DNA from 3 places in the Methylosinus sp. RM1 genome. Region 3 is predicted to be linked to each of the others. Evidence: predicted binding sites of a transcription regulator. Region 3 holds the regulator's gene; each other region holds the start of a gene.
The links. The regulator LexA, encoded in region 3, represses DNA repair genes until DNA is damaged. The targets are predictions, from matches to a motif close to TGTTCNNNNTGTGTTCNG.
Positions count from the first base shown of each region.

Region 1: FMZ75_RS11810 (YifB family Mg chelatase-like AAA ATPase) is a predicted target of LexA. The motif match lies at 3,433-3,450, and genes of this name have one in related genera.
Region 2: FMZ75_RS13425 (PA0069 family radical SAM protein) is a predicted target of LexA. The motif match lies at 4,472-4,489, and genes of this name have one in related genera.

Region 1 covers NZ_WOVC01000014.1:62,157-72,296, forward strand. Annotated here, with positions in the region: gene FMZ75_RS11790 (DUF2794 domain-containing protein) at 78-491, shown strand; gene FMZ75_RS11795 (Bax inhibitor-1/YccA family protein) at 564-1,337, opposite strand; gene FMZ75_RS11800 (hypothetical protein) at 1,712-2,386, shown strand; gene FMZ75_RS11805 (lytic transglycosylase domain-containing protein) at 2,409-3,269, opposite strand; gene FMZ75_RS11810 (YifB family Mg chelatase-like AAA ATPase) at 3,527-5,065, shown strand; gene FMZ75_RS11815 (ATP-binding protein) at 5,215-6,975, shown strand; gene FMZ75_RS11820 (OmpA family protein) at 7,142-9,178, shown strand; gene FMZ75_RS11825 (GNAT family N-acetyltransferase) at 9,367-10,140, shown strand, end outside.
Region 2 covers NZ_WOVC01000018.1:33,512-43,651, reverse strand. Annotated here, with positions in the region: gene FMZ75_RS13440 (TonB-dependent siderophore receptor) at 1-2,021, opposite strand, end outside; gene FMZ75_RS13435 (response regulator transcription factor) at 2,276-2,953, shown strand; gene FMZ75_RS21930 (HAMP domain-containing sensor histidine kinase) at 2,950-4,398, shown strand; gene FMZ75_RS13425 (PA0069 family radical SAM protein) at 4,669-5,850, shown strand; gene FMZ75_RS13420 (ribonuclease HII) at 5,932-6,558, shown strand; gene FMZ75_RS13415 (site-specific DNA-methyltransferase) at 6,701-7,885, shown strand; gene FMZ75_RS13410 (cupin domain-containing protein) at 7,931-8,266, shown strand; gene FMZ75_RS13405 (xanthine dehydrogenase) at 8,435-9,304, shown strand; gene FMZ75_RS13400 (winged helix-turn-helix domain-containing protein) at 9,393-9,809, shown strand; gene FMZ75_RS13395 (TOBE domain-containing protein) at 9,724-10,140, opposite strand, start outside.
Region 3 covers NZ_WOVC01000020.1:27,312-37,451, reverse strand. Annotated here, with positions in the region: gene FMZ75_RS14105 (ABC transporter permease subunit) at 1-710, shown strand, start outside; gene FMZ75_RS14100 (PH domain-containing protein) at 720-1,274, opposite strand; gene FMZ75_RS14095 (AsmA family protein) at 1,367-3,274, opposite strand; gene lexA (transcriptional repressor LexA) at 3,473-4,177, opposite strand; gene FMZ75_RS14085 (hypothetical protein) at 4,317-5,174, opposite strand; gene FMZ75_RS14080 (LLM class flavin-dependent oxidoreductase) at 5,305-6,303, opposite strand; gene FMZ75_RS14075 (hypothetical protein) at 6,373-6,642, opposite strand; gene FMZ75_RS14070 (OFA family MFS transporter) at 6,682-8,394, shown strand; gene FMZ75_RS14065 (cupin domain-containing protein) at 8,407-8,853, shown strand; gene FMZ75_RS14060 (exonuclease SbcCD subunit D C-terminal domain-containing protein) at 8,917-10,140, shown strand; gene FMZ75_RS22170 (AAA family ATPase) at 10,140-10,140, shown strand, end outside.

The sequences.
Region 1 (10,140 bases), on a different contig from region 3:
TCGTCGCCGGATTGTCATCTTTGTCTTGCCCTCCCGCATTTGCCGCGCGATCATGCGCGAGAAATGGGGACAGCGGCATGAGCGAGACGGAGACGACCGAACCCAGCAGGCGGCGCGGCCTGCTCGCCGTCGTGGCAGGCCGCGGGACCAACGACAAGGATCGCCCGAAAGCCGCGCCCGAGAAAAGCGCTCCGCTCGTGTCCTTCGACCGGCGCGAATTGCGGCTCTTGCTCGATCTCTACGGCGCCAAGGTCGCCGCCGGCGAATGGCGCGATTATGCGATCGATTTTTCTCCCGGCAAGGCCATGTTCTCGATCTTTCGCCGCGCCAGCGAGGCGCCGCTCTATCGCATCGAGAAAAACCCCGAGCTCGCCCGCCGCCAGGGCGCCTTCTGCGTCGTCGCCGCCGGCGGGCTGGTGATGCGCCGCGGCCACGATCTCGCGCGCGTCGTCGCCGTGCTGCAGAAAAAGCTGGAATTGGTGCGCGATTGAACTTTCGCCGAAGCAAAAAAGGCCCCGCCGGAGCGGGGCCTTCTCATTCTCTGTCGCTCGCGCGTCGCGCGATCAGTCGTTGCGCTCGCCGAAGAGGTAGAGCAGCGACTGGAACATGTTGATGAAGTCGAGATAGAGCGACAGCGCGCCGAAGATGCTCTGCTTCGCCACCACCTCGTGACCATAGCCGGCGCTCTGATAATAGCCGTCCTTGATCGACTGCGTGTCCCAGGCGGTGAGGCCCGCGAAGATGAGCACCGACAGGATCGACAGAGCGAACTGCATCACGGTGCTCTGGAAGAACAGATTGACGAGGCTCGCGAGCACCAAGCCGATCAGGCCCATCACCAGGAAAGAGCCGAAGGCCGAGAGATCGCGCTTCGTGGTGTAGCCATAAAGGCTGAGACCGCCGAAGGCCGCAGCAGTGATGAAGAACACCTTGGCGATCGACGCGCCGGTGAACACGATCATGATCGACGACATCGACAGGCCCATCACCGCCGAGAAGGCGAGGAACAGGTTGCGAGCCGTCGCAGCGGAGACGCGGTCGGCGCGAAAGCCGAGAAAGAACACGAACGCCAAGGGCGCGAGCATCACCGCCCATTTCAGCGGGCTCGTGTAGAGCATCTGGCCGAAGGGGGTGAGCGCGATCTGCCGGCCGCCTTCCTTGGCGACGGCGAGCATATGCGTGCCGAGCGCCACCAGGCCGGTGACGCCGAGACCCAGCACCATGTAATTGTAGACGCCGAGCATGTAGGCGCGCAGGCCCTGGTCGATCTCGGCCGTGCCGGCTCGGGAGACGCCGCCCCGATAGCCGAAGCTCGTGTTGCGGTCGAAATTGGACATAGCATCCTCTCGTAAAAGGCCGCGCGGCCGGTCATCCGGCCAATCGGCGCGGTCCTCGCCGCCGAATATGGCGTGCGAGCGGAGGAAAAACAAGAGTCCGCGCGGCAAATCCGGCGAAGTCCGCGCCTCGTCCAACAAGCTTCAAGAAAAACATGCAGTATTGATCGCCCGCCGCGTTCGAAAACTATCGCGGGCGATGGGAAGAGCGCAGATCGCTCCACTCGCCGCTCGCGCCGCCCGCTCGCGCTCTTGCCGCTCCCGGAGAATGCGCTAACATGCCGCATTGTCGCGGGCGGCGAGCGACCGGGTCTCGCGATCCGGCTCTCGTTTCGTCGTCGGAGCGAGCCTGTCCGGGGAAACGAGGCGCGCACAAAATGCTCCATGGGGGAATCATCATGCCCGACAGCGGTCTTGCCCCGTTCTGGCGGTCGATCGATGGGTTTCTACGCTCTGCGACTCGTTTCTCTCCGCCCGCTCTCCTCGTCCTGCTGCTGACGCTGCTCGCCGCGGCGTCGCCCGCCTCGGCGCATGGCCGGCTCGGCTCCGCCGAAGGGCGATGCCGCCTGTTCGTCGGCCCCGACATCATGAATTTCACCGGCTATCTTCCCGACGCCTCGAAAAACGAGTTCTGCGAGGATATTCCGGCGACCGGCCACACCATCATCGCGCTCGACGCCGAGCAGGACGAGCTGCGCGACATGGCGGTGGAGATCCGAATCGTCAAAGACGTCGGCGGCGAGGAGAAGGAGAATGCCGATATCGACGCGGTCACTGTCGCCTATCGCGGTCCGCGCCTCTATCCGACCGGCACGATCAATTTCGAGCACTATTTTCCCGACGCGGGCTATTTCGTCGGCATCGTCACCGTGACCGGCGAGCATGGCGAGCGATGGGTGTCGCGCTTTCCCTTCTCTGTGGGAATGAGCTTCATGCGCACGCTCCCCCTCTATCTGCTGATGGGCATAGGCGTCGTCGCCATGTTCTTCGTCTATCTGCGGCATCGGCCGATACATCCGCTGAAGACGGCGGACGCCGAGCCGGCGGAATAATCCGCCGAGCCGCGAAGGCCGCTCAGTCGCCGGCGCCTCCGATCTTCTCGGCGAGCAGCGCGATGGTCTTGGAATAGACCTTCGCCTTGTTCCATTCGAGCAGCGCGGGGAAATTGGGCTCGCCCTCGTTCCAGCCGGCGCCCGGCTTCCAGCCGGAGCCCTGCAGGAAATTGGCGGTGGAGGCGAGCACATCCGCCGTGTTGTGAACGAGATCGCGCTTGCCGTCGCCGTCGAAATCGACGGCGAATTTCAAATAGGACGAGGGCATGAACTGCGTCTGGCCGATTTCGCCGGCCCAGGCGCCGCGCATTTGCGCGGGATCGAGATCGCCGCGCTGGACGATGCGCAGAGCGTCGAGCAATTCGCCGCGGAATTTTTCCGAACGCCGGCAATCATAAGCGAGCGTCGCCAGCGCCCGAATCGTCGCGAAATCGCCGAGATAAGCGCCGAAATCCGTCTCCAGCCCCCATATGGCGACGAGAACCGGCCCCGGCACGCCATATTTCTGCTCGATGCGCTTGAACAGCGCCGCATGTTTCTGCAGCAGCGAGCGCCCCTTGCGGACGCGAAACGAATTGGCCATGCGCGCCGAAAATTGCTCGAAAGTCTGGCGAAACACCTTCTGCCCGCGGTCGTGCGAGATCACCGAGCGATCATAGAAGACGTCGCCGAGCGCCGCATCGATCGTCGGCTTTGAAATTCCCGCCGCCGCGGCCTCTCGCTCGAAGCCGCCGAGCCAAGCCTCGAACCCCTCGCCATTGCGCCCGCATTCGGCCGCTCGCGCGCTCGCCGCGCCCAAGCCCGGCGCGAAGCCCAAAACCGAGGCGCAGGCCACGACAGCCGCAACGCCAAAGACCGACGTCTTTCGTTTTTTCCGAGCCATTTCGCCTACCCGCGTTCAGGGAAATTCGCGCTCTTTAGGTCACGCGAGCGCGGCCGCACGATGGCGTCGTTTCGCAAATCCTCAAAAAACCCATCCTGCTCGTCCGGCCGGCGAGACTAGCTCTCGCCGGTTAGCGGGCCGTTGCCGAAGCGCGGCAAAATTTCGTTCTCATATTGTTCTTGCCGAGGCGGGGCGGCGCGTCTACTATGGCGACGTTTGCGTCTGAGCGATTGGAAAACGGGTTCGGAGCTGTCGCCATGGTGGTCAGGGTCTCGACGGTCGCCTTCGAAGGGATCGAAGCCAAGCCGGTCGACGTTCAAGTGCAGATCGCCAGCGGCAATGTGGTGTTCACGCTCGTCGGCCTCGCCGACAAGGCCGTCGCCGAATCGCGGGAGCGGGTGCGGGCGGCGCTCGTCGCCTCCGGACTCGCGCTGCCGGCCAAGCGTATCACCGTCAATCTCGCGCCGGCGGACATGCCCAAGGAAGGCAGCCATTACGATCTGCCGATCGCGCTCGGCGTGATGGCGGCGATCGGCGCCATTCCGTCGGACGCGCTGGACGGCTTCACCGTGCTCGGGGAATTGGGACTCGACGGCGCCATCGCGCCGGTCGCCGGCGTTCTGCCCGCCGCGGTCGCCGCCAATATGCGCGGCCAAGGGCTCATCTGCCCGCGTCAATGCGGGCCGGAGGCCGCCTGGGCGTCCAACGAAATGGAAGTGGTCGCGCCGCGGTCGCTGATCCAGCTCGTCAATCATCTGAAAGGAACGCAGGTTCTCTCCCGGCCCGCGCCGGCGGTGCGCGCCATTGCGGCGGGCCTGCCGGACCTCGCCGACATCAAGGGCCAGGAGAGCGCCAAGCGGGCGCTGGAAATCGCGGCGGCCGGCGGCCACAATCTGCTGATGAACGGCCCGCCCGGCGCCGGCAAATCCATGCTGGCGGCGCGGCTTCCGTCCATATTGCCGCCGCTGTCGCCGCGGGAGCTGCTGGAAGTCTCGATGATCCATTCCGTCGCCGGCGAGATCGCCGGCGGCGAGCTCACCGATCGGCGGCCGTTTCGCGCGCCGCATCATTCGGCCTCCATGGCGGCGCTCGCCGGCGGCGGCTCCCATGCGCGGCCGGGCGAGATATCGCTCGCCCATAATGGCGTTCTGTTCCTCGACGAATTGCCGGAGTTTCAGGCGCAGGCGCTCGACAGCCTGCGGCAGCCGCTGGAGACCGGCGAAATCCTCGTCTCGCGGGCCAATCACCGCGCCGTCTATCCGGCCCGTTTCCAACTCGTCGCGGCGATGAATCCGTGCCGCTGCGGCCATGCGCTCGACCCCGGCTTCGCCTGCCGCCGCCAGCCCAATGAGCGCTGCGTCGCGCAATATCAGGCGCGGCTCTCGGGCCCGCTGATCGACCGTTTCGATCTTCGGATCGAGGTTCCGGCGGTCTCGGCGGCCGATCTCGTGCTGCCGCCTCCGGCCGAGGGCTCGGCCGAGGTCGCGGCCCGCGTCGCCGCCGCGCGCGACCGCCAGCGACGACGTTACGAGAAGCTCGGCCTTCCGGGCGACGCCACCAACGCCAGCGCTCCGGCGAGCGCGATCGAGAAAATCGCGGCGCTCGACGCCTCTGGGACGGCGCTGATCCGCGATGCGGCCGAACGTCTGGCGCTCTCGGCGCGCGGCTTCCATCGCGCGCTGAAGCTCGCCCGCACCATCGCCGATCTCGACGGCTCCGAGGCCGTGACGCGTCGCCATCTCGCCGAAGCGCTCGCCTATCGCGGCGGCTCCGCCCGCGCACGGGTCGCCGCCTGAGCCGGAAAAAGTCCGGCTTTTTCGAGAGCCTGCGCAAGCCTTCATTAGCGAAGCGCCGAGGTTCGGCTCGCGCTTCCCCCGCCAATTCATACTTTCTCTCGATTGTCGTGAAACAACGAGGTCGATCGAAAAGGTTCTGGACCGCCCGAATGCCTGCTGTTCCCTCTTGCGTTCTCATCGCGCTCGCTTCTCTCGCGGCCTTCGCCGCGGCGGGCTGGCTGTGGCTCGCGCGCGCGCGCCGAACGCGCCGGCGCCGAGCGGTGGAGACCGAGCTCGAGGGATTGCGCGACGAAATCTGGGAGCTGCGCGCCGCCGCCGCCGCGCGCGACCGCGCCGAAGCCGCGAGCCAGGCCAAATCGCGCTTCCTCGCCACGGTGAGCCATGAAATCCGCACGCCGCTCAATGGCGTGCTCGGCCTCGCGCAATTGCTGGCGGCGACGCGGCTCGACGCCGAACAGGCGAGCTATGTGGAGGCGATCGCCGCCTCCGGCCGCTCGCTCGCCCAGCTCATCGACGATATTCTCGACTTCTCCAAAATCGAGGCCGGCAAGATCGAGCTCGAGGTCGAGCCTTTCGCGCTCGCGCCGCTGGTCGAGGGCGTCGTCGAGCTGCTGGCGCCGCGCGCCCAGGCCAAGCATCTCGAAATCGCGAGCTATATCGCGCCGGACGCGCCGGAGACGGTCGCCGGCGACGCCGCGCGCGTGCGCCAGGTGCTGGTCAATCTCGCCGGCAACGCCGTCAATTTCACCGCGAGCGGCGGCGTCGGCCTGCGTGTCGAGCGCGACGCCGAGGGCGCGCTCGTGTTCCGCGTCGCCGACACCGGCCCCGGGGTCGCGCCGGCGGCGCGCGACATTATTTTCGAGGAGTTCGAGCAGGGCGACGGCTCCTCGACGCGCCGGCACGGCGGCACCGGCCTCGGCCTCGCCATTTCGCGCCATCTCGCCGCGCTGATGGGCGGCCGACTGGAGATAGAAGAAAGTTCGGGCCGCGGCGCCGTCTTCGCCTTCACTTTGCCGCGCGGCCCGCACGCGCTCTTCGACGACCGCGCGCGCGAGCGCAAGCGGCCGCTCGCCGGAGCGCGCGCATTGATCGTCTCGCCGACGATTTTCGAAGGGCCCTTCATGGCCGAGATTTTGCGCGGCGCCGGCGCGCAGGCCGAGATCGCCGACGACGAGACGCGAGCCGCGCGCCGCCTCGGCGAGGAGCCGGATGGCCGCTTCGACACGGTCGTCGTCGATTGCGCCTTCGGCGAGGCGGCGACCGAACGTCTCGCCGACGAGGCGCGACGCGCTGGCGCCGGCCGCGTCTTCCTGATGTTCTCGCCCATGGAGCGGCGCGCCTTCGGCGAGGCGGCGCTGCGCCATTTCGACGGATGGCTGGTGAAGCCGGTGCGCGCGGCCTCGCTCGTCGAGCGCCTGTCCACAGCGCCGCCGCCGACCCGCAACGACGCGGATTTCGTCGCGCCGCCGCCGACGCTCTCGGGACGCCGGGTGCTCGTCGCCGAGGACAATGACGTCAATGCGCTGATCGTCTGCCGCCATCTCGAGAAGCTCGGCGCGCTGGTCACGCGCGCGGAAGACGGCGCCCGCGCCGTCGAGCTGGCGCGATCGGCGATCGGCGGACGCATCCGGCCTTTCGACGTCATTTTGATGGATGTGTTCATGCCCGAGCTCGACGGCCTCGAGGCGACGCGCCTGATTCGCGCGGAGGAAGCCCGCATGGGCGCGCGGCGCCGCCCGATCGTCGCGCTCACCGCCAGCGCGCTCGAGGAGGACGAGCGCGCCGCGCGCGGGGCCGGAGTCGATTTCCTGCTGACCAAGCCCGTCGAATTCGACGCGCTGTCGGCGGCGATCCTCCAGGCGATCGAGGACGCGCGCCGCCCGTCGGCCGGCGCGCGCGAGGCGATCTGACTTTCCCGCCCCACGCTTCGCCGCAGCCACAAAAAAGAAAAAATTTCGCCCTGCGCCCGCGCCACAACCACAGCGCGGGGATTGCGACGACGGACGCCCGACTCGTCGAGAACGACGATCGTGGCGCACGGCAAATCGTGGAGAATGGCGAATCTTGGAGAACCGAATGTCGAAACGAAAAAATTTGCTGCTCGCGGGGCTGATGACGCCGTCATTGGCGCTCGGCCCGCAGGCCGGCGTCGCGCCGGCCGCGGCGGCGCAAGGCCTCGTGCTCGCGCAGGCCGCGCCGCAAGGCTTCGATCCCGCTCACGAGAAGCGCTCGCCGCCGCAATCGCCTCGGCCGCCGGCAGCCCGGCCTGCCCCCACGGCTCCGCCGGCGGCGCCGTTCCATCCCGCGCCGATCCAGCATTCTCCCGCCGCGCCGCCGCCCGAACCGCGCCCGGCGCCGCAGCCCGCCCCCTATCCGGGAGCCGGCGTCCCGCCGATGGCGCATCCGCAAATGCGGGCGGCGCCCCCACGAGAGCCGCGCGCGCCGGCGATCATCCAGGCGCCGCAGCAGGCCGCGCCGATCCAGCGAGCTCCGCCGCCTCATGCGGCGCCCATGCCGGCCGTCGTCCCGACGCCGCGTCCTTCCGCAGAGCGCCCTCCCGCGCCCGTGGTCGCGCCACCCGCCGCGCAGCGGCCCTCTGTTTCGCCATCGGCGCCCCCTGCCCCCAGGGCGCCGTCCCATCCCACGGCCCCGCCCGCCAATGGCGCCGATAACCTCCCTCCGACCGGACCCGCCGGCGCGCCGGCGCATCTCGGCGGACCGCATTCGGCGGCCCCGCCCGTAGGAAACCAGGGCGGCAATTTCCTGCCCTCCGCCGCTCCGCCCGGCGGAGGCGCGCCGCAGCCCAACGGCCCGCCGCCCGGAGGCCCGGCCGATCATGCGGGCGCCGGCGGACGCTTCCTGCCCCCGGGGGGCTCCGGCGCCGTTCCGCCCGCCACACCATCCGCCGCAGCCCCGACCGGCATGGTTCCCAGTGCGGCAGTCCCCGGCGCCGCGGGCGCGGCTCATATTCCGCCCCAGGCCGGCGGCGCTCATGGAGCCGCCGCCCCGGCTCCGCCTCTCGTCTCACAACCGACTCCGCCTCTCGTCTCACAACCGACTCCGCCTCTCGCCTCACAACCGGCTCCGCCTCTCGGCCCACCGCCGGCTCCGCCTCACGGCGGCGGGCCACGCGTGTCGCCGGCGGCTGCGGCGGCGATCGGCGCGGCGGCCGGCCTCGTCGGCGGCTTCGTGTTGAGCCAGCCCGGCGCGCATCGGCTCGACGATGTCCATGCCCGTCGCCAGCAATTCGAGCGTGACGGCGTGCTCGTCGTGCAGGAGCCCGGCCGCACCATCGTGCGCGAAGGCGGCGGCGCCTTCATCCGTCACGACGAGAACGAGCGCTTCCGCGAGCTCGGCGGCAATTTGCGCAGCGAGCGTCACGGCGAGGAGTTTGTGAGCGTCTACGCCCGCCGCGATGGCGGCGAGGTGCTGACCTACACCGACGCCAATGGCGTGCTGCTGCGCCGCCTGCGCCGCTTCCCCGACGGCCGCGAGATCATTCTCATCGACAATGGCTTCCGCGGTCCGCCGCGCGGCTTTGCGGAGGAGGTGGTCGTGCTGCCGCCGCCGCCGGTGGAAATCGCGCCGGACGCCTATGTCGTCGATTACGGCGCCGCCGACGAGCGTCTGATCTATGAGACGCTGACGGCGCCGCCGCTCGCGCCCATGCCGCGCCGCTACACGCTGGACGAGATTCGCTACAGCCCGTCCGTGCGCGCCTATACGCGCAGCGTCGATATAGACACGATCAATTTCGACACGGGCTCCTGGGCGATCACGCCGGATCAGGCGCAACGTCTCGTATTGGTCGCGGAGGCGCTCAACGAGGCGATCAAGCGCAATCCCGCCGAAGTGTTCCTGATCGAAGGCCATACGGATGCGGTGGGCTCGGACGTCGACAATCTGTCGCTCTCCGATCGCCGAGCGCAGGCGGTGGCGACGATATTGTCGCGCGACTTCGGCGTGCCGCCGGAAAATCTGACGACGCAAGGCTATGGCGAGCAATATCTCAAAGTGCGGACGCGAGGCCCCTCGCGCGAGAATCGCCGCGTGACCGTGCGTCGAATCACGCCGCTGCTCTCCGGCCCGCAGGCCGAGACGCACCGACGCTGAGGAAAGACGAAAGAGACGGCGCGCATCTTTGCGCGCCGTCTCGATGAGCCGCCCGCGCGATGCGAGCCCGAAGGCTCGCGGTCCAAACGCCGCACGTCGTCACAAAAGCTTCGCCCGCTCGTGATCTAACGCGCTGATCCGAAGCGCTCGAAAGCGCGAGCGCGACACGAGCGGAGACGATACGCGAAATGTGGGCGATCCACGCCGACGCCGGCCGCAAGATCATCGCCGGCGCTTTTCCCCTGCTGCAGCCGCAAAATCTCCTGAAGCCGAAAAAGAACAAGCATGACGGACTCGACGGCGCGCTCGCGCGGCTCGGCTCGCTCGAGGTGCGGCTCGCCAACGGAAAAAAAGAAATCCGCAAGGCGCAGCGGCTGCGCTTCAAAGTGTTCTTTCGCAAGGGCGGCGCAATTCCCGACGCCAAAGCCGCGATCACGCGGCGCGACGCCGATCGCTTCGACAAATTCTGCGATCATCTCATCGTCATCGATCATGCGGCGCGCACGCGCTTCGGCAAGATCAAGCCCAAAGTGGTCGGGGCCTATCGGCTGCTACGCGACGATGTCGCGCAGAAGAAGAGCGGCTTCTATTCCGCTGGCGAATACGACATTGCGCCGCTCCTCGCCCGCCACGGCGGAACGCGTTTTCTCGAGCTCGGCCGCTCCTGCGTGCTCGAGCAATATCGCAGCAAGCGCACGATCGAGCTCTTGTGGCGCGGCATTCTCGCTTATGTGCGGCATCATCGCATCGATGCGATGATCGGCTGCGCGAGTCTCGAGGGCGCCAATCCGCTCGCTCATGCGGCGGCGCTGAGCTTTCTCGCGCATCATGCGCGCGCCGACGAGGATTGGCGCGTGAGCGCGCGGCGCGAAATGCATGTGCCGATGGAGATTCTGGCGAAAGAGGCCGTCGATCCGCGCAAGGCGATGAGCGCGCTGCCGCCGCTGATAAAGGGCTATCTG
Region 2 (10,140 bases), on a different contig from region 3:
AGGCCGGCGCCGAGCGACCATCCCGCGAGCGCGCCGGTGAAGGCGTAATTGCCCCACAGTCGTCCCGAATCCGCCGGCGCCAGATTGAGCGGCACATTCTGCAGCTTCGGATTCGCATTGCGCGAGATTTTCGCGTCGATATGGGCGTAGCTCGCGAGCACGGAAAATTCCGCGGTCGGCTGCCAGACGAGATCGGCCTCGAAGCCGGAGGAATGCCATTCGCCGGCCTGCGTCTGCGTGAGGCCGCCGGGCGCCGTCGTCGGCACATTGGTGCGCTTCAGATCGAAAAAAGCGAGCGTGCCGGAAAGGCCATAGAGTCCGTCGAGCTTGACACCCGCCTCGAATTGCTCGGAGCCTTCCGGCTTGGGCGCCGCGCCATTCGGACTGTTGAAGAAAGTGACGGCGCGCAGGCCCTGCGAATAGCTTCCATAGATCGACAGCCAATCGAGCAGATCATAGGTCGCGCCGGCGCGCGGCAGCACTTTGGTCTCGCTGGTGGAGAAAGTCTGCGGCGGCGAATAAGCGCCCTCATAGCTGTCGATGTCGATCATTGCGACGCGCAAGGCGCCGAGGAAATGCAGGCGATCGAAGATCGTCGACTGCAATTGCACAGTGGCGCCGGCGTTCTGATATTGATTATTGCTCCGATTGAACACCGTATAGCCGGACTGTCCGGGCAGCGGATAGGCGTAGAGCGGAAAGACGGGGGAGCGGAAATCCGTCGGCTGCGGAAAGCCGAACGCTCCGTAAATGCTCGAATCCGGTCCGGCGGCGTAGGAAGCGGCAAGCTGGCCGCGCTCCCAGACGCGATTGAAATCGCCGCCGACGAGCAGCCGGTTTTGCGTCGGCCCGGCGTCGAATTTGGCGACGACATTGGAGGTGATGGCGAATTCCTCGAGCTGCTGCGCGAGTATCGTGTTCAGCATGACGAATTGACTGGGCCCGCCATAGGCGCCGAAGAAAGGATCGACCGAATAATTCGGCTGATTGCCGCCGAAGGGAATCTGCGAAGGTTCGTACATTCGCGAAGATGTCCAGCGTGCGCTGGTGAAGGTCGAGAAAGTCTCGTCGAAACGATGATCGAAGCGAATGGTGACGCCGGAGGATTCCGTCGTCGCATCGGGAATTCGCGAATTGGCGAGGAAGCTCGTCGGCCGCAGCGAATAGAAAGAGCGGTCGATCGTCCCCGTCGCCGGCAGGCCGGGGTAATCGGGCTGGTCGCGCCGCGACACATGGCCTTGGATCGTCAGCGAGGTGTCTTCGTTGGGCGCGAATTTCAGCGTCGGATCGATCGAATAGCTGCGGCGATGCACGACGTCTATGTTGGAACGCGTCGATTCATATTGCGCCGTCACGCGGAACAGCACGCTCTTATCGGCGGTGAGCGGCTGATTGACGTCTATATAGGGGCTGACGAAACGATAGCCGCCGGCGCGCACGCCGGCTTCCGCGAAACGCTCCGCCGTCGGCATTCGCGACACGATATTGACGACGCCGCCGACGGGGCTCGCGCCGCCCTGGAACAAAATGCTCGCCGGGCCTTTGATCACCTCTATGCGCTCGACGTTGGCGAGAAGATCGCGCACGCCGAGATCGTAATAGTTCGGCAATCCGTCCACATAGCGCTCGGCGCGCATTCCGCGCAGGCTCGGCCCTATGCCGCCGGGATACCGCGGATCGATCGCAATCAGGCCCGAGACATTGCGGAACGCCTCGCTCTGCGAAACGGCCTGGCTGTCGTCGATGAGCTTGCGCGGAATCACCTCTATCGACAAAGGCAGCTCTTTGATCGGCGTCGGAAGGCGCGTCGCCGTCGCGGTCTCCGCCCGATATCCGCGCACCGGGCCGGCCGTGGTCTGCACTGTGGCCGGTCCCTGCCGCTCCGCTTCGGCGCTGCGTCTTTGCCGCGCCGCGTCTATGTCGATCGGCGGCAGCGCTTCCTGCGCGAGCGCCCCGCCGCCGAGAAGAACAATGGCCAACGCATTCGCGCCGACGCTTCGCAGAAGATCGCGATCGAGCATAGGGCCTCCTTTGTCGCTCAATTCGTCCCGAAGGACACGCCGCATCGCCGCCGGGCGTAGGAAGCCAACCTTTCATGGAGATAACATGGGCGGGCGAGGACGTCGATTTCCGCTCGCCGCCGCCGGTTGCCCTCGATGCGCGCTTTGTCCTATGCTCTGTGCCTTCGCGTGCGGCGGAGCGACGAAACAATGTCACGAATTTTCTTGCCGAGCGGCGCGTCTCCCGAGCGCGCGGCGAGCGAGGGCGCGCCCTGATGCGTGTGCTGCTCGTCGAGGACGAAGCGGAGATGGCCCATGCGCTCGCGCTGCGGCTCGGGCGTTCGGGCTTCATCGCCGATCATGTCGGCACTTTGGAGGATGCGCGCGAGGCGCTCGCCTGCCATCGCTATGGGCTCGCCATTCTCGATCGCCGTCTGCCGGATGGCGATGGTCTCGAGCTCCTGCCCGAATTGCGTCGTCTGCAGCCGGACGCACGCATTCTCATTCTCACCGCCTGCGAGGCGGTGAGCGAGCGCGTCAGCGGGCTCGACGCCGGCGCCGACGATTATCTCGCCAAGCCGGTGGACTTCGACGAATTGATGGCGCGCGTGCGCGCCTGCCTGCGCCGCGCCCTGGGCGCCGTCGCTCCGCCCGTCGTCATCGGCCGACTCTCCTTCGATCTCGCGGCGCGCGAAGTTTTCGTCGATGGCGCGCCCGCCGTGCTGCACCGGCGCGAGCTCGCTCTGCTGGAGACGCTCGTGCGCAGCGCCGGCCGCATCGTGCTGCGCGCGCGGCTCGTCGAGGAGGTCTATGGCTTCGACGACAATGTCGACGTCAATGCGCTGAACATTTTGGTGTCGCGCTTGCGCAAGCGGCTCGGCGATCTCGGCGCCGAGGTCGAGATTCATTCGGCGCGCGGCATCGGCTATATGTTGGCGAGAGCATCCTCGTGAGGCGCCGTCGCTCGCTCGCGCTGCGCTTGATCGTTTCTCTCGCGGTCGTACAGATGGTCGGCATTTTGCTTCTGGTGCCGATCACCGATTTTCTGATCTCCGCCTCCGGCCTCGCGCCGGGCTGGCAGGTCGCGCCCGACGATTGGGGCGAGCATCGCATCTATGGATTGGTCGCGCGCTCGGTGACGAAAACCGAGACCGGCGAGGCCATTCTCGCGCCGAGCGCTGCGCTGCGCGCCTATCGCGAGGTCAATCCGCAAGCGCGTTACGCCGCCTTCGATTGCAATGGCGCGGCGTTGAGCGGCTCGGCGCCGGAACTGGTCGAAGCGCTCGGCGGCCTCGATCGCATCGGCGCGACGACGCTGAAGTTCCGCATTCCGGGCGACGCCGATCCTCGCGCCCGTGGTTTTTTGCGGCGCGCGCCGGCGGCCGTCGGCGCCTGCGCGATCGCAGCCTATGATTATCGTTTCGCCTGGGACGATCTTTTTGCCGTGGCGGCCTTGTTCCTGACGCCGCACAGCGCCGCTGTCGTCGCGCCCGCCGTGCTCTGCGCGCTCGCCATCGCATGGATCGTCGTGCGGCGCGGTCTTTCGCCATTGCGCGCCGCCGCCGCCGATGTGGCGGGGATCGATGTGAACACGCTGCACAAGCGCATCGAAGCCGATGACGCGCCGAAGGAGATCGCGCCCTTCATCGAAGCGGTCAATGACGCGCTGACGCGCCTCAATGCGGGAGTCGCGGCGCAGCGTCGCTTCACCGCCAATGCGGCGCATGAGCTGCGCACGCCGATCGCGATCATGCGCGCCCATGCGGACAATCCCGACGACGCTGCGTTTCGGCGCGATATGAAGCGCGACATTCGCCGCGTGCAGACGATCGTCGAGCAATTATTGGCGAGCGCGCGATTTTCGATGCGCGACGCTCGCGCCGATGTCGACATGGATCTCGGCGCCGTCGTTCTCGCAATGGTCGCCGATCATACGCCGCTCATCATCGAGAACGGCCGGCGCATCGAATTCGAGCCGCCACGCGAGCCGACGATCGTCACGGGCGACGGATGGGCGCTCGAATGCGTCGTCGCCAATCTTCTCGACAATGCGCTGCGCGCCGAACCGCGCGGCGGCCTCATATTGGTCCGCGCGTCGTCGACCGCGGTCGTCGAGGTCGTCGATCATGGCGCCGGCGTTCCGCGCGCCGATCGCGAGAAGATTTTCGAGCCGTTCTGGCGGCGCGACAATAAGAGCAATGGAATCGGCCTCGGTCTCGCCATTTCGAAGACGCTCGTCGAGCAGATGGGCGGATCGATCGGCGTGGACGAAACCAGCGGCGGCGGCGCCACCTTTCGCATCACGCTGCGCAGAAGAGCCGCCCAGAGCAGCGAGGCGCCCGGCCGTCCGCTCGCGGACGTCGCCGACGCGAGGCGCCGATCCGAGGATGCGGCCTGAAATAGTCGGCCGGAGCTCGGCTGCGCGAAGAGGCGCGATCGAACGAGACGAGGAGGCTTGACGGCTCCAAAAATGTTCCATATATGTTCTGTTGTTCGGTAAATGTTCTTTGCGTCGGTAAACAAGTCCCCTCGAGTTGTAAGCGTCGCATCGAGGCTCGCGGTCGCGAGGCGCCCCAGTGTCGCGCATGGGCGTGTCGCGCCGCGAGCCGAAGCGACGCCGCGAGCCGGCGAAAGGCCGGCGGAGTAGGCCGGCAAGGAGATTGTCGCCATGGCGAGCTCGGCGAAACGTCTGATCGAAAAATCGGAAAAAAGCGACTGGCGCCAAGCGGCGCAGCTGAGCCGGGAGGCGATCGGCGCAGTGGTGAATTTCACCTCCGAGGAGCGGCCGATCGTCGATCCGGCGCGGCGGCGCGGGCGCGGCGCGCTCTCCAATGAGAGCGGCCGTTTCGAACGCGAGCGGCGCGTCGAGACCGATGACGGCTGGAGCGCGATCGAGGAGCTCGGCGAGTTCCGCACCAATGTCCATGCCGAGCGGGCGAAGACGATCATCACGCGCAACGACTCGCCGGATATTTCCTTCGATCGCTCCATCAATCCCTATCGCGGCTGCGAGCATGGCTGCGTCTATTGCTATGCGCGGCCGAGCCACGCCTATATGGGCCTCTCGCCGGGCCTCGATTTCGAGACGGAGATTTTCGTCAAGGAGGGCGCGGCGCAATTGCTGGAGCGCGAATTGTCGGCGCGCAATTATTCGCCGAAGACCATCGCTATCGGCGCCAACACCGATCCCTATCAGCCGCTCGAAAAGCGCTATCGCGTCACCCGCGGCCTGCTCGAAGTAGCGAGCCGCGCCGATCATCCGATCGGCATAGTGACGAAGAGCTCGCTGGTCGTTCGAGACATCGACATTCTCGCGCCCATGGCGCGCAAGGGCCTCGTCAAGGTCGCGATCTCGGTGACGACGCTCGATCCGGCGCTGGCGCGGGCGATGGAGCCGCGCGCCGCCTCGCCGGAGCGCCGCCTCGCCACGATCGAGCGGCTGGCCGAGGCCGGAATTCCGGTCGCGGTTCTGGTCGCGCCGATCATTCCAGCGGTCAATGACGCGGAGATCGAGACCATATTGACGCGCGCCCACGCCGCCGGCGCGCGCGAGGCCGGCTATGTGATGCTGCGCCTGCCGCTCGAGCTGCGGGAGCTGTTCAGCGAATGGCTCGTCACCCATTTCCCGGCCAAGGCCCGGCATGTGCTGTCGCTGGTGCGCTCGGCGCGCGACGGCAAGCTCTATGATCCCTCCTTCGACAAGCGCATGACGGGGGACGGCCCCTACGCATGGATGATCGGCCGCCGCTTCGAGCTCGCTTCGACGCGGCTCGGCTTCTCTCGCACGCGGCTGCGCGCCGATCTTTTTCGGCAGCCCAGCTGCGGGGCCGAGCAGCTCAGCCTTTTTTGACGGCCCGCTCGCCGATCGATTGCCTCGATCCCGCCGCTGTGTTTTTTTCAGCCGCCCCCTTTTCGACCGAGCCGAGCGCATATGCCCCCACATTTTCTCACCGAAACGCGCATTCTGCGCGACGGCGCTCGGCCGGTCGCCGGCGTCGACGAGGTCGGACGCGGCCCGCTCGCGGGACCGGTCGCGGCGGCGGCGGTGATTCTCGATCCACGCCGCCTGCCGGAGGGGATCGACGATTCGAAGGCGCTGTCGGCCAAGGCGCGGGAGGCGGCCTTCGAGCGCATCGCCGCGAGCGCGCTGGCGATCGGCGTCGCTTTCGCCAGCGTAGAGGAGATCGACCGGCTGAACATCCGCCGGGCGACGCTGCTCGCCATGGCGCGGGCGGTGGCGGCGCTGCATGTCACGCCCAATTACGTCCTCGTCGACGGCCGCGATTTGCCGAAGCTCGCTTGCCCGGGCGAGGCGATCGTCAAAGGAGACGCGCTGTCGCTTTCTATCGCGGCGGCGTCGATCGTCGCCAAAGTCGCGCGCGACCGCCAGATGCGCCGGCTCGCCGCGCTCTATCCCCATTACGGATTCGAGACCAACGCAGGCTATGGCACGGCGGAGCATCTCGCAGCCCTGCGCATACATGGCCCGACGCCCTTCCATCGCATGAGCTTCGCGCCGCTGCGGGAGCCGCGCCTCGGCGGCGCCGGCGTGTCATGATACTTCGTAAATAACTGGTGAACTTGCGATTTCTTAACGAAGGCGTGCGGAAAAGAGACAGCCGCGCACGGGCTCTCTAAACCCGGCTTTTACCGCGATCGGGCATTGTTCGCAGCGTTGGTTGCGTAGCCGGTGATTGTCCATGAGTAGCGCGCGCGTCGGGGCGGCCCGCCCCAAGTCCCAGATAAAGGTCTCGCGTACTGGGATGTCGAATTTCGGGTCGCCTCGCGCGCCGAAGCGCGCGATGTCGCGTAACGAGGTGGTCGTCGGCGACAGCGTCGAGGCGATGCTCGGCCTGCCGGAGGCGAGCGTCGATCTCGTCTTCGCCGACCCGCCCTATAATCTCCAGCTCGCCAGCCGGCTCACCCGGCCGGATCAGAGCGTCGTCGACGCGGTCGACGACGATTGGGACAAATTCGCCGATTTCGCCGCCTATGACGCCTTCACCCGCGACTGGCTGGCGGCGGCGCGGTGGGCGATGAAGCCGAGCGCCACTATTTTCGTCATCGGCTCCTATCACAATATATTCCGCGTCGGCGCGATCATGCAGGACCTCGGGTTCTGGATATTGAACGACATCGTCTGGCGGAAGAACAATCCCATGCCCAATTTCCGCGGCCGTCGCTTCACCAATGCGCATGAGACGCTGATCTGGGCGGCGCGCGACGCTTCGGCGCGCAATTACACCTTCCATTACGAGGCGCTGAAGGCCGGCAACGAGGATTGCCAGATGCGCTCGGACTGGCTGCTGCCCATCTGCTCGGGCGGAGAACGCCTCAAGGATTCGGCCGGCCGCAAGACGCATCCGACGCAAAAGCCCGAGGCTCTCCTCGCCCGGATCATGCTCGCCGCTTCCAATCCCGGCGATCTCGTGCTCGATCCCTTCTTCGGCTCCGGCACGACCGGGGCGGTCGCTCGGCTGCTCGGCCGCGATTATCTCGGCATAGAGCGCGAGCAGACCTATGCCGAGGCGGCGCGGGCGCGAATTGCGGCGATCACGCCGCTTCCGGCCGAGGCGGTGGCGCCGGCGCCCTCCAAACGCAATGAGCCGCGCATCGCTTTCGCCAGCGTCGTCGAGGCGGGGCTCGTCGCCCCCGGCGTGACGCTCACCGACGCCAAGGGGCGCCACAAGGCCGTCGTGCGCGCCGACGGCGCTTTGGCGATCGGCCCGATCGTCGGCTCGATCCATAAGACCGGAGCGCTGGTTCAGGGCCTGCCGGCCTGCAACGGCTGGACCTTCTGGCATTTCGAATCCGGCGCCGGTCTCGCGCCGATCGACGAATTGCGCGCGGTGGCGCGCGCACGTCTGCGCGACGCCGCGGAATAGTCGCATCGCGGCGATGCGCGGACCAACGCCCGCAGCGGAGGTCACATGCGCCTCGGGAATATTTTCGTCGATCTGCCGGAAAAGGCGGAGCAGGAGCAGTTTCTGCCTTTGCTCGCCGCGCCGGGCGTCCGCCTCGAGCGAATCGTCTCCTTCGGCCAGGCCAGTCCGCCCGGCTTCTGGCACGATCAGGAGGAGGCCGAATGGGTGATCCTGCTCGCTGGCTCCGCCGGTCTTCGATTCGCCGATCGCGACGAGGTTCTGACCCTCGCGCCCGGCGATTATCTCGAAATCCCCGCGCATCGCCGCCATCGCGTCGAATGGACCGATGCGACGCTGCCGACCGTCTGGCTCGCCGCACATTTTCGCGCCGACGGCGCCTGAGCGCCCGACAAACGGTCGGAAACCGCCACTGTTATATACGCTACAATATAGGTGCGTCGCGTGATCGGGCGCTGTGAATTTTTTTATCATATTGAAAAATAATAATAATATATCCGCCTTAGCGCTGGCGCGCCGCTTGCTTCCGACTGCCCAGATCAGGAGTGAGCGATGCGCCCTCGACACGAAATTGCGACGCCGCGGCGGAAACGACCGCTGGCCGTCATTTTAGGAACGAATGAGATCGCCTCGGCGGTCGCCGTGCATATGAATCGGATCGGCTGGGCCTGCGTGCTCAGCCATGATGCGTTTCCGCCGGTCATCCGCCGCCAGATGGCGTTCAACGACTGCCTCTATGGCGAGCGCATCACGCTCGAAGAGGTAGAGGCCGAACGCGCCGATTCGACGATCGAACTCGTCGAAATTCTCGACTACACGACCAAGGTCGCCGTGACGCCGCTGCAGTTCCACGATCTCGTGGCCATTCGGACGGCCCATGCGCTGGTCGACGCGCGGATGCAGAAATATCGGGCCACGCCCGATCTGCGCCATTTGGCCAAAGTGGCGGTCGGCCTCGGGCCCAATTTCGCCGTCGGCCGCAATTGCGACATTGCGATCGAGACCAAGCCTGCGCAGGCGGGCCTCATTATCCAGGAGGGGGCCACCGAGCCGGCGGACCATGTCCCCAATCGTCTCGGCGATGTCGGCGAGGAGCGCTTCGCCTATTCCCAAAAGCCGGGCCTGTGGCATTCCGCCGTCGATATCGGCGTCCGCGTGTTCAAGGATTTCGTCGTCGGCCATTTGAACGGCGAGCCGGTGACCGCGCCGCTCGACGGCGTGCTGCGCGGCGTCGTCCGCGACGGGCTGCATATTCCCGCCGGGGTCAAATTGCTCGAGATCGATCCGCGCGGCCGCTCGGCCAAATGGACCGGCATAGACGAGCGTTCGGCGCTGGTCGCGAGCGGCGTCAGCCGGGCGATCCGCATCGAACTCGCCAAGCAGAATGCGACGCGGATCGAGGGGCCCTTCGTCGCCCACTGACAATCCTGTCCCGTATGTGACAGCGGCGTCGTATTTCAGCTATATTTTGTTCGATACAGATCGCGGCGTCTTAAGGAGGCCCGGGACGATGCGAACAGACGCGGATGCGCCGCAGGTCGGCGTGATTTTGAAGCTGCCCAATGGCGGAGTTCTCGCTCCGACGGACCTCGAACTGATCGACGCGTTGCGTAAGGAGCGATCGATCATCGGGGCGAGCCGCGCGCTCGGCGTGTCCTATCGCAAATGCTGGCTGTCGGTGGATGCGCTCAACCGCACTTTCGAAAGTCCGGTGGTGGCGACGTTTCCAGGACGACGCGAGGGCGGGGCGGAGATCACGCCCTTCGGCGAGCGGCTGGTGAGCGTCTATCGCTCGATCGAGCGCCATGCCGCCAATTCGGCCAAGCGCACCTTGGACGAGATCATCGGCGCGCTCGATTGGTCCTATCAGAAGACGGCCAGTGACGCGGAAACGGAGCCTCGTCGGGATCGAGCGTCCGGCCGCTGATCGCGACAGCCTTGATCATGGCCCAGGCCGAGAGTCCCTCGACCAGCGCCAGGCGCTCCACCGATTCATGGGTGATCAGCGCGTCTATGCGGGTGCCGCCGAGCGACAGGCTCGCGCGCGTGAAGGGCGGCGGCAGAAAATCCAGCTCGACGATCTCGGCCGGCAGGCGATTGAGGATGGAGACATCCATCGGCCGCGAAAGGGCGAGGGAGACGTCGAGGGCGTCGATCTCCACCTCGATCGCGGCTCCGACGGCGGCGTCGACCAAGGGCACGCGCAATTCGCCGCCGGCGAAAAACAGCGTGGAAAGGCCGACGTCCGGCTCGTGCCG
Region 3 (10,140 bases):
TGAGCTTCAACGCCTCGCGGCTGGTGACAGTGTGGGGCGGCTTCTCCACCAAATGGTACGCCGCCCTCCTCCATGACGAGCAAATGTTGCGCGCCGCGCAGATCAGCCTCTCCGCCGCGGCGCTGTCCGCGCTGATCGCGACGATCAACGGATTGCTGGCGGCGCTGGCGCTGGCGCGTTTCGGCGGCTTCCGCTCGCGCACGCTCTTCGCGGGCTCCATCTATGCGCCGCTGGTGATGCCGGAAGTGGTGCTCGGCCTCGGGCTGCTGCTGGTCTTCGTCGCCTTCGACGTCGAGCGGGGCTTTCTCACCCTGGTGCTGGCGCACGCCTCCTTCACAATGTGCTTCGCCACTGTGATGATCCACGCCGCGCTGAAAGGCTGCGACCGCACGCTCGAGGAGGCGGCGATGGATCTCGGCGCGACGCCGGTGCGCGCCTTCGCGCTCGTCACTTTGCCGCTGATCGCGCCCTCCGTCGTCAGCGCCTATCTCCTCGCCTTCATCATCTCGCTCGACGATCTCGTGATCGCGAGCTTCACCACCGGCCCCGGCGCCACCACCTTGCCGATGCGCATCTACTCGCAAGTGCGGCTCGGCGTGTCACCGGAGGTCAACGCCATCTCGACGCTGCTGCTCGGCTTCGTGGCCGTCGCGCTCGGTCTCTCGGCGCTGCTCACGCGCGGGCGCGCCAAGGGCGGCGGGGCGGGGTGAGGCCGCCCTTCATGCCGTCGCGCTTTTCCTCGCATTTTCTTGAATGAGATCGAACACACGCCGCGCATCGTCGATCATCAGAAATTGCGGCGTGGGATCGAGCGCGGGCGTCAAATCCGTCCAGCCTCGGTTTCCCCACACGGGCGCCGGGACGCCGAAACGGATGGAGCCGCTTCCGTCGACGCGCTCGTTCAAATCGACCGCCGGCAGCCGGTCGAGCGCGAGCGCCGTGAATCGTCCGAAAGGCTCCGGTCGCATGATCAAAATGCGCAAATTCGTGACGGCATAGCGCATATCGCTCCTGAGCCAAGCGTCGAACAGGAATCTACCGAAGACGAAATAGAGCCCCATGCAGACAAAGAAACCGCCCACGGTAATGAAGAACCAGGGCGCGTTCATCCGGCCGGCGGAAATCGTCCAGAACACTGCGAAGCCACACCAGAGCAGGCTGAAGGGGATCAGAAAAACGTCGCGATTACGCAGCGACAGGCCGCAAGCCGGCTGGCCCGACCAGAGAACACGCTCCCCGTCGAGCAGGCGATTTGAGAAAAATTCGTCAGTCATGTGCGCCACTTCGAAACCGAGGATGGACGCCGCGTTTTATAGCAGAAGCGCTCGGTTGCCGTCACCGTCGACGACTGGTTCGAGACGTCCTCTCACCGCTCCTTCGCCGCGCCCGCCTCCGGCTCCACGCGCGGCAGCAGCGGCGCGGCGGCGCCGGAGCGCTTGATCAGCGCGGCGGCGTCCGGCGCGAAGACGGGATCGTCCCAGGCGCCGGAGAGATCGAAGCCGATCTGCACGCCCTTCTCGCGCGGCTTGCCAGCGGCGTCGGCCTCATTGGCCTGCGCCTTCATCGCGAGGCTGCGCTCCGGGATGCGCGCCTGGCCGGCGAAGGCCAGCGCGAAGCCCGGCCCATGCGCTTGGCCATCCTCTATATTCGCGGTTCCCTTGACGATTTTGATGGTCGCGCTGGCGCGATCCACCAGCGAGTGACCGGAGCGAATGTCCATCGCGCTCGACAAGGGCCGTTTGTCGATGCGGCGGAGCGCGCGCTCCAGGTCTATGCCGTCGACCTCGCCCTCACTCAGCGTGAGGGTGGCGCGGCCGTCGAGATCGCGCATGAGCTGCGAGACGCTGTCGCCAGTGGCGTCGAGCGTGAAATTGGCGTCCAGCGCGCCGCCGAGATCGGGCCGCGCGGCGGCGTCCCAGGCGAGCGCGCCGGCGTCGACGCCGGTCAGCTGCGCATTGGCGTGGAATTCCAGCGCGCCCGCCGCATTGGCGGCGAAAATGGCGCGGCCCTTCACGGTTCCCTTATAAGCCGCCGCCTCGGCGAGGGCGAGCTCGAGCCGGCCGCCGCGCAGCAGCAAGGACAGAGCGGCGTCCTCGAGATTGAGCCGCAGAACGCGGGCGCGCGTCGCCGAAAGGCGCAGATCGACATCGGCGTTCTGAATATCCGGCAAAACGAAAGCGTCGCGGCTCCACTGGCCGTCGGCGCCGGAGAGCGGCGGCAGATCGGCGACCATCGGCTTCAGCGACACGTAATTGCTGGCGAGCGTCGCATGGACGATCGGCTTGTCGCCCTCGTGGCGCAGACCGAAGGAGCCCTCGAATTCATTGTCGTCGGCCGAGAGCTTCAGATCGGTGAGCTGGAAATCGCGCAGGCCGACGCTGGCTTTGGCGGAAAGCTGGACATTCTCGAAAGGCCCGGGCAGCGGCGCGCTCACATTGGCGAGGGCGAGCGCATGGCGCAGCGAGGGCGAGGAGGCGGTGAGCCGCCCCATATAGCGGGGCTTGGGGCCGAGCTGGCCGAAGCCCTCCGCCTCCGCCCGCAAGCTGTCGGAATCGAGCCGCACGGTGACCGCCGTCTGCTCGCCACGCAGAAGGGCGCCGGGCTTGAGCACCCACAGCGTGCCGCGCGGTCGCTCGCCGCGCCAGGAGAAGGCGATGTCGAGCGTCGCGGGCGAGCCGACCGTGCGCCAGTCGAGACTGGCCTCTATGTCGCGCAGTGTCTCTTCGCCGCCGGCATATTTGACATGGGCCACGCCGGAAACGATGGCGACGCCGCCGAGCCGGGCGCGATCGGCCTTTTCCGCCGCGGCAGTCGAGGGCCGCGCCGCCGCCGCGCGCACGGCGGCGCCCGCCGCGCTCATCGGCTTGCGGTCGAGATCGATCTCGATGGCGGGGCGAACGAGCTCTATGTCGGCGATCTCGAGACGGCCGGCGAGCAGCGGCAGCAGCAGCACATTGCCGTGCAATCGCTCCGCCTCGATGGTGAGCGCCGCGGTCGGGTCGGCGAAGGCGATGCTGTCTATGGTGATGTGCGGACGGGGCAGCACCGAGAAGGTCGAGCGCCCCTTGGCGGCGATGAAGAGACCAGAGGAGGAATTGAGCTGGCCGGAAATCTCCTCGAGCAGAGCGCTGGTGGAGAAGGTCCAGGGCGCGAGGGCCGCGCCGAGCGCCACCGCCACGACGGCGCCCATCACGATCAGCCAGCGCCGGGAAAGACGCGCGAAAGGCAGGCGGCGACCGAGGCTCGAGGGTTTCGATCCTTCGATTTCGCGCATTGGGCCGGTCGAGTGCGACATTCCATCGTCCATGCAGAAAGAGGCGGGGCAGAAAGAGGCGGGCCGGGCCGCACGGCCGCGCGCGACGGAGCGCGCTTCTTTCGAAAGGGCGGCCGCGCCGACAGGCCCGCGCGCCAATAGCGCGCGAGGCCGGACCATGGCGGCAAAGGGCGGCGAGATCGTGGCGGCGCGAGGCCCTCAGTATTTGCGCAGAAGGCTGACCAGACGGCCCTGGATGCGGACGCGATCCGGCCCGAAAATGCGCGTCTCATAGGCCGGATTGGCGGCCTCTAGCGCTATTGACGCGCCGCGCTTGCGCAGGCGTTTCAAAGTCGCCTCCTCGTCGTCGATGAGGGCGACGACGATATCGCCGGTGTCGGCGCTGTCCTGCTTTCTCACCACGACGACGTCGCCGTCGAGAATGCCGGCCTCGATCATCGAATCGCCGCGCACCTCGAGCGCGAAATGCTCGCCGCCGCCGAGCATGTCCGGCGGCAGGCTGATGGTGTGGCTGCGATTCTGCAGCGCGGAGATGGGCGTGCCGGCGGCGATGCGGCCCATGACCGGGATCGCCACCTGCTGATCGGACTCCGGCTCGCCGGCCGGGACGGGCCGCACGCGGCCGAGCGCGCCCTCTATGACCGAGGGCGAGAATTTGCCGCCGCGCGCGGCGACGCGGGGCGTCGCCGATTCGGGCAGGCGCAGCACCTCGAGCGCGCGGGCGCGATTGGGCAGACGGCGAATGAAGCCGCGCTCCTCGAGCGCGAGAATGAGCCTGTGAATGCCGGATTTGGAGCGCAGATCGAGCGCGTCCTTCATCTCGTCGAAGGAGGGCGGCACGCCGGTCTCCTTCAGGCGCTCATGGATGAAGCGCAGCAAATCGCTCTGTTTCTTGGTCAGCATGAGAGCCCCCTGGCGCCGCCCCGCCCGCGGCGCGCCACGTCCGAACCCGGCCATGATGGCGCGGGTTCATAAACAAATCATGAACGGGAGGATAGGCGTTCTCGGTGCGTTCCGCAAGGGCGTCATCATTCAACACCAATTAGCACCACAGCCCGTTTCTCAATCGATGTGCTTCGCAAAGACGGTCATAATCCCAAATGAGTGGAAATATTTGATTCCCCTCGACCAATGCGGATAGCGATTTACGCGGAGGCGGAATTAAAGTCTGAAACTTAGCAATTGACCAACGTTGAAAGTGCTCCCAACGCTCATCCTCATTCAACGGCCTATCAGGTAAATCGAACCATTCACCATTCTTCTCGTGATGTTTTCGGAGTTCCCAGACCGCAAAGTCCGCAGCCTGCATCGCCGGCAGGTCTCGAAAGGTTCTGGTCTTCGCTAAGGCTGTGATCGACATTCGATCAAAATCACCACGATTATACGAATCAAGATCTGCGTATCTCTTTGCCTCGCTAAGTTTAGAGTCAACTTTTTCTAGATGATCAAAGACAAGCTCAGAGCTTAGTTCTCCATACTCTCTTGCTACAACCACCATACAGCCATACGCTGCCAATGCGTACGGCTTCAGTCCGACGCCATGCTCACGGTTAAACCTCTCCAAATCCTCAAGACGAACGATTGAGGCGAAGAACTGGAGCCGGCTTTCATAAATTATTTCTGCGAGTTCATTGAGAAAGGCGCTCCACTCTGCTTGGTGTTCTTTGGAGGGCCACCACTTCGCGTAGACCCCTTTTGCCTCATTCGCTTCCTTCATATGCAGATAGGGAACACCATGCTTGGCAAGCGCGATCGGCCAATGGTGGTCAAAATATTCCCATCTATGATCTGCGCCGGCATAGCCACCAATTGCCCATACATCGTCGCGCCGGCTGTCATCAAACCAGCCCTTTATGGTAGCCGAAGCGCAATTACGGCGCGACGATGTATCGGTGGACAATCTGGTCAGCCCAATTCTTTGCGAACGCCGAATCGTTCGCCATGATCGACATAATATATTATTCTAATATTTGCGAGCCGCAGGCACAGTGGGCTGGATGGGCTTCCCGCCCATCTTTCATCTGCTCCCCTCACTGCGCCGCCGCCGCCTCCACGCCCAGCATCGGCCGCACATGCCGCGCGAAATCCTCTAGCGAGCGCAAGTTCTTCTCCGGATCCCGCGAGATCGGCTTCAGCAATATCGCCCGCGCGTCGGTCTCCTCGCGATAGGCGGCGATCTTCTCCGCCACTTCGTCGAAATCGCCGATCAGCGAGCGTTGCAGCAACCCCTCCTCGGTCAGCGAGGCCGGCGCCGCGCCGTCCTGGCGGGCGAAATTGCCGCGCATCCGCTCGGCGAAGCGGGAGAGGAAGGGAATGGCCTCGGCCAGCGCCTGCTCGCGGCGCGGCGCGGCGTAATAGAAGCGCGCCATGGTGAAGCGCGGATCGCCCTCCGCGCCTGCGGCCTCGCGATAGATGCGCAAGGTCTCCTTTATCTGCTCTATGGGGAAAGGCGGGCCGGCCATCACGCCATGGCCATTGCGCGCGGCGTAGCGAATCGCTCCCGGCGTGGTGGTGGCGAGATAGGTGGGAATGGGCTTTTGCAGCGGGCGCGGCGTGAGGCTGAGGCCATTGGCCTCGTAATGCGCGCCGGTGAAAGTCACCCTGTCCTCATAGAGCAGGCGATTGACGAGGCCGAGCGCCTCCAGAGTCATCTCCCGCGTCGAATCCTTGCCGGCGCCGAAATGGCGGTTCTGCAATTCGAAAGGTCCGCCGCGCGCCACGCCGAAATCGAACCTGCCCTTGGAGAGAAGATCGATGGTGGCGACATCCTCCGCCACTTGAATGGGATTGCGGAAGGCGAGCAGCACCGCCGCCGAGCCGAGCCGAATCGTGCTCGTGACGCCGGCGAGATAGGAGAGAAGCGTGAGAATGGAGGGACAGGCGGCGTCCGGCTCGAAATGATGCTCGGCGACCCAGGCCTCCTCGAAGCCGAGCGCCTCGGCGTGGCGCACCAGCCGCGTCTGCGTCTCGAAGCAGCGCGCGAAATCCTGCTGCGGGTTTTCGTAAGTGGAGAAGACGCCGAACCGCATGGCGAGGGCCTCGAGATGCGCGCCGCCGCTCCCATGCGCGCCTTGGCTATATACGGCAGTTACATATTGTCATACAGAATATGGACGCAAAAGCCCGCCCGCAAGCGCAAAAACATTGGCGTCGCGCGCGAATTTCGGTCGGCCGATAGAAAGCTCTCGTCTAATCCGGCGGATGGGCGTCATAATAGAGAAATCAAATAAAGCGACGAGAAAAGCACATTGATCGACGATCGGCGCTGTGGCGATTTTCCGATAGAAAGAGTTGAAAAAGTCGCAGCCCTCGGCATTGTCTCTAGGAATAGCGGACGCTGCGGAAGCGGCGTTCGGGGGAACGCTCACGACGCCACGCGAAGCGCGGCTCGACTTTTGGAGGATTTGATGTCGGTAGCCGCAATGCCGTCCCGGCAATTTTTCAGCCGGGAGCGCTCCGTCGCAGCGCCCGGCTTCAATCGCTGGCTGGTGCCGCCGGCGGCTCTCGCCGTGCATTTGTGCATCGGCATGGCCTATGGATTCAGCGTGTTCTGGCTGCCGCTGTCGCGCGTCGTCGGCGGCGCCGAGCCCAAGGCCTGCCCCGCGGATATGGGCTTTTTCGCCACCGTCTTCGCCACGAGCTGCGATTGGAAGATCAGCATGCTCGGCTGGACCTTCACTTTGTTCTTCGTCTTTCTCGGCTCCTCGGCGGCGGTGTTCGGCCATTGGCTGGAGACCGCCGGCCCGCGCAAGGCGGGCCTCGCCGCGTCGGTGTGCTGGTGCGGCGGCCTGCTGATCTCGGCTGCCGGCGTCTATCTGCATCAAATCTGGATGCTGTGGCTCGGCTCCGGCGTCATCGGCGGCATCGGCCTCGGGCTCGGCTATATTTCGCCGGTCTCGACGCTCATCAAATGGTTCCCGGACCGGCGCGGCATGGCGACCGGCATGGCGATCATGGGCTTCGGCGGCGGCGCGATGATCGGCGCGCCGCTCGCCGACAGGCTGATGTCCTTTTACGCGACGCCCGGCTCGGTCGGCGTGTGGCAGACCTTCGTCACCATGGCGGCGATCTATTTCGTCTTCATGGTGGGCGGCTCGCTCGGCTATCGCGTGCCGCGCGAGGGCTGGAAACCGGAGGGCTGGGCGCCCACGACGGCCGCCAACAAGATGGTGACGAGCCGCCACGTCCATCTGAACGTCGCCTGGAAGACTCCACAATTCTGGCTGCTGTGGGCGGTGCTGATGCTCAATGTCAGCGCCGGCATCGGCGTGCTCGGCATGGCCTCTCCCATGCTGCAGGAAGTGTTCGGCGGCAAGCTCATCGGCCTCGACATCGGCTTTTCCGAGCTCGACGCGGCGCAAAAGGCGAAGATCGCCGCCATCGCCGCCGGCTTCACCGGCCTGCTCAGCCTCTGCAACATCGGCGGCCGCCTCGCCTGGGCGACATGGTCCGACAAGCTCGGCCGCAAGACGACCTATGCGATCTTCTTCATCCTCGGCATTATTCTCTATTCGGCCGCGCCCTTCGCCGCGCAGCAGGGCAATATCGTGCTCTTCGTGCTGTTCTTCTGCGTGATCCTGTCCATGTATGGCGGCGGCTTCGCGACCATTCCGGCCTATCTCGCCGATATTTTCGGCACGCATTATGTGGGCGCGATTCACGGCCGTCTGCTCACCGCCTGGTCGACGGCGGGCGTGCTCGGTCCGGTGCTGGTCAATTATCTGCGCGACTATCAGCTCGACCACGGCGTCGCGCGCGACGCGGTCTATAATCAGACCATGTATATTCTCGCCGGCCTGCTCATTCTCGGCCTTATCTGCGATCTCGCCGTGCGGCCGGTCGCCGAGAAGCTGTTCATGACCGACGAGGAGGTCGCCGCGGAGAAGAAGACCAGCGTCGCCGCCGTGGCGCAGGAAGAAAGAGAGCCGCACGCCGATTTCGAGGATTATGTCGAGGAGGGACAGGCGGCCGAAGCCGCCGCCGCCGAGGCGCGCCGCGCCGCCGCCGCGCAGAATGGCGGCTCGCGCATTCTGCTCTTCGCCGCCTGGGCCGCGGTCGGCATTCCGCTCGCCTGGGGCGTGTCGATCACGCTGCAGAAGACCTTCGTTCTCTTCCACTGACGGGGGCCTCATGTGCGCATTCTCCTCGTCGCCTCGCTGGCGCTCTGCGCCGGCGCGGCGCTGGCCGACGGCCCGCCGCCGGCCGTGCTGCAGAGCGAATTGAAATATGCGCCCGTGCCGATCTTTTCGGGCGTCACCGCCGCGCCGGTGAGCGGAACGGCGACGCAGCCGGGCGCGCTCTACGCGCTCTCGGTGAAATATGCGGCCGGCGCGAAATCGCCGCCGCATACGCATCCCGACGCGCGCCTGGTGACGGTGATCTCCGGGCGCTTCCACGCCGGCGTCGGCGGTGAATTCGACGAGAAATCGCTGCGCCTCCTCGGCCCTGGTGATTCCATCGTCGTGCCGGCGGAGACGGTTCATTTCGGCTGGGCGAAGGACGGCGAGGTCCTGCTGCTCGAGACCGGCGTCGGCCCTTCCGGCGCCAGCCTGTGGCCAAAGCCGGCTCCGCAGCGCTGATCGCCTTCTTGTCTTGCGCGTCTTCATGGTAGATCGAGCCACGAAGACGCGAAGGACAGGACGCTGCTCACCCTCCTCCATACGGCCGATTGGCATCTCGGCGCGCAGCTGCAAGGCTGGCCGCGCGAGGCGGAGCATCGCAAGGTCCTGCGCGCACTGGTCGCCATCGCCGCCGAGCGCCGCGTCGATGCGGTGATCGTCGCCGGCGATATTTTCGACAGCCTCAACCCTTCCGCCGAGGCGCAGAAGCTCCTCTACGACACGCTGAAGGACCTGCGCGCCGCCCTGCCCGCCGCGACCGTCGTCCTTCTCGCCGGCAATCACGATCCTGCCGGCCGCATAGAAGCGCCGCGCGCTCTGTTCGATCTCGTCAATGTCGCCGGCGTCGGCGTGATCGCGCGCAAGAATGGCGAGATCGACGCCGACGTGCATCTGGCGCCACTGCGCGGCGCCGGCGGCGCGGTCGAGGCGCATCTCCTCGCCGTACCCTATCCGCGCGCCGCCGATCTGCCGGTTCTGGAAGGCGAGAACGAGGGCTCGCCGGTCGTGCGCTCCGTGCGCGCGCTCTATGGCGAGCTGATCGCCGCGGCGCGGGCGCGCATCGGCGCGGCGCCGCTCATCGTCACCGGCCATTTGCATGTCGCCGGCGGCCTCGAATCGGAAGGCGCCGAGCGCCGCATTCTCGTCGGCGGCGAGCACGCCGTGCCGCCGGACATGTTTCCGCCGGATGTGGCCTATGTCGCGCTCGGCCATTTGCATCGGCCGCAGGCGATCGGGCGCGAGAACATCCGCTATTCCGGCTCGCTGTTTCCGCTCTCCAAGACCGAGATCGACTATCGTCACGGCGTGTCGATCGTCACGATTCGAGAGGCCGAGACGACGATCGAGCATGTCCCGCTGCCGCGTCCGACAGCCTGCCTGCGCATTCCGCCGCGCGGCGGAATGGCGCGGCAAGATGTCGAAGCCGCTTTCGCGGCGCTCGCCCTCGATCCGGCGACGCCTGCGGATGAGAAACCTTTTGTTCATCTGACCATCGCCGCCGACGGCCCGATCGTCGGCTTGGACGCCGAGATCGACGCCATAGCGGAGAAATTCCCGATCCGCCTCGCCTCACTCACCGTGGAGCGGCCGCAGCGCGCGGAAACAGAGGCGCCGGCGCCCGCCACGCTGCGCCTCTCGGAGCGGCAGCCGGTCGAGCTGTTCCGCGAGGCCTTCGCGCTCACCCATAAAGCCGAGCCGACGGCGGAGCATCTCTCTCTGTTCCATTCCGCCGCAATGGAGGAATAG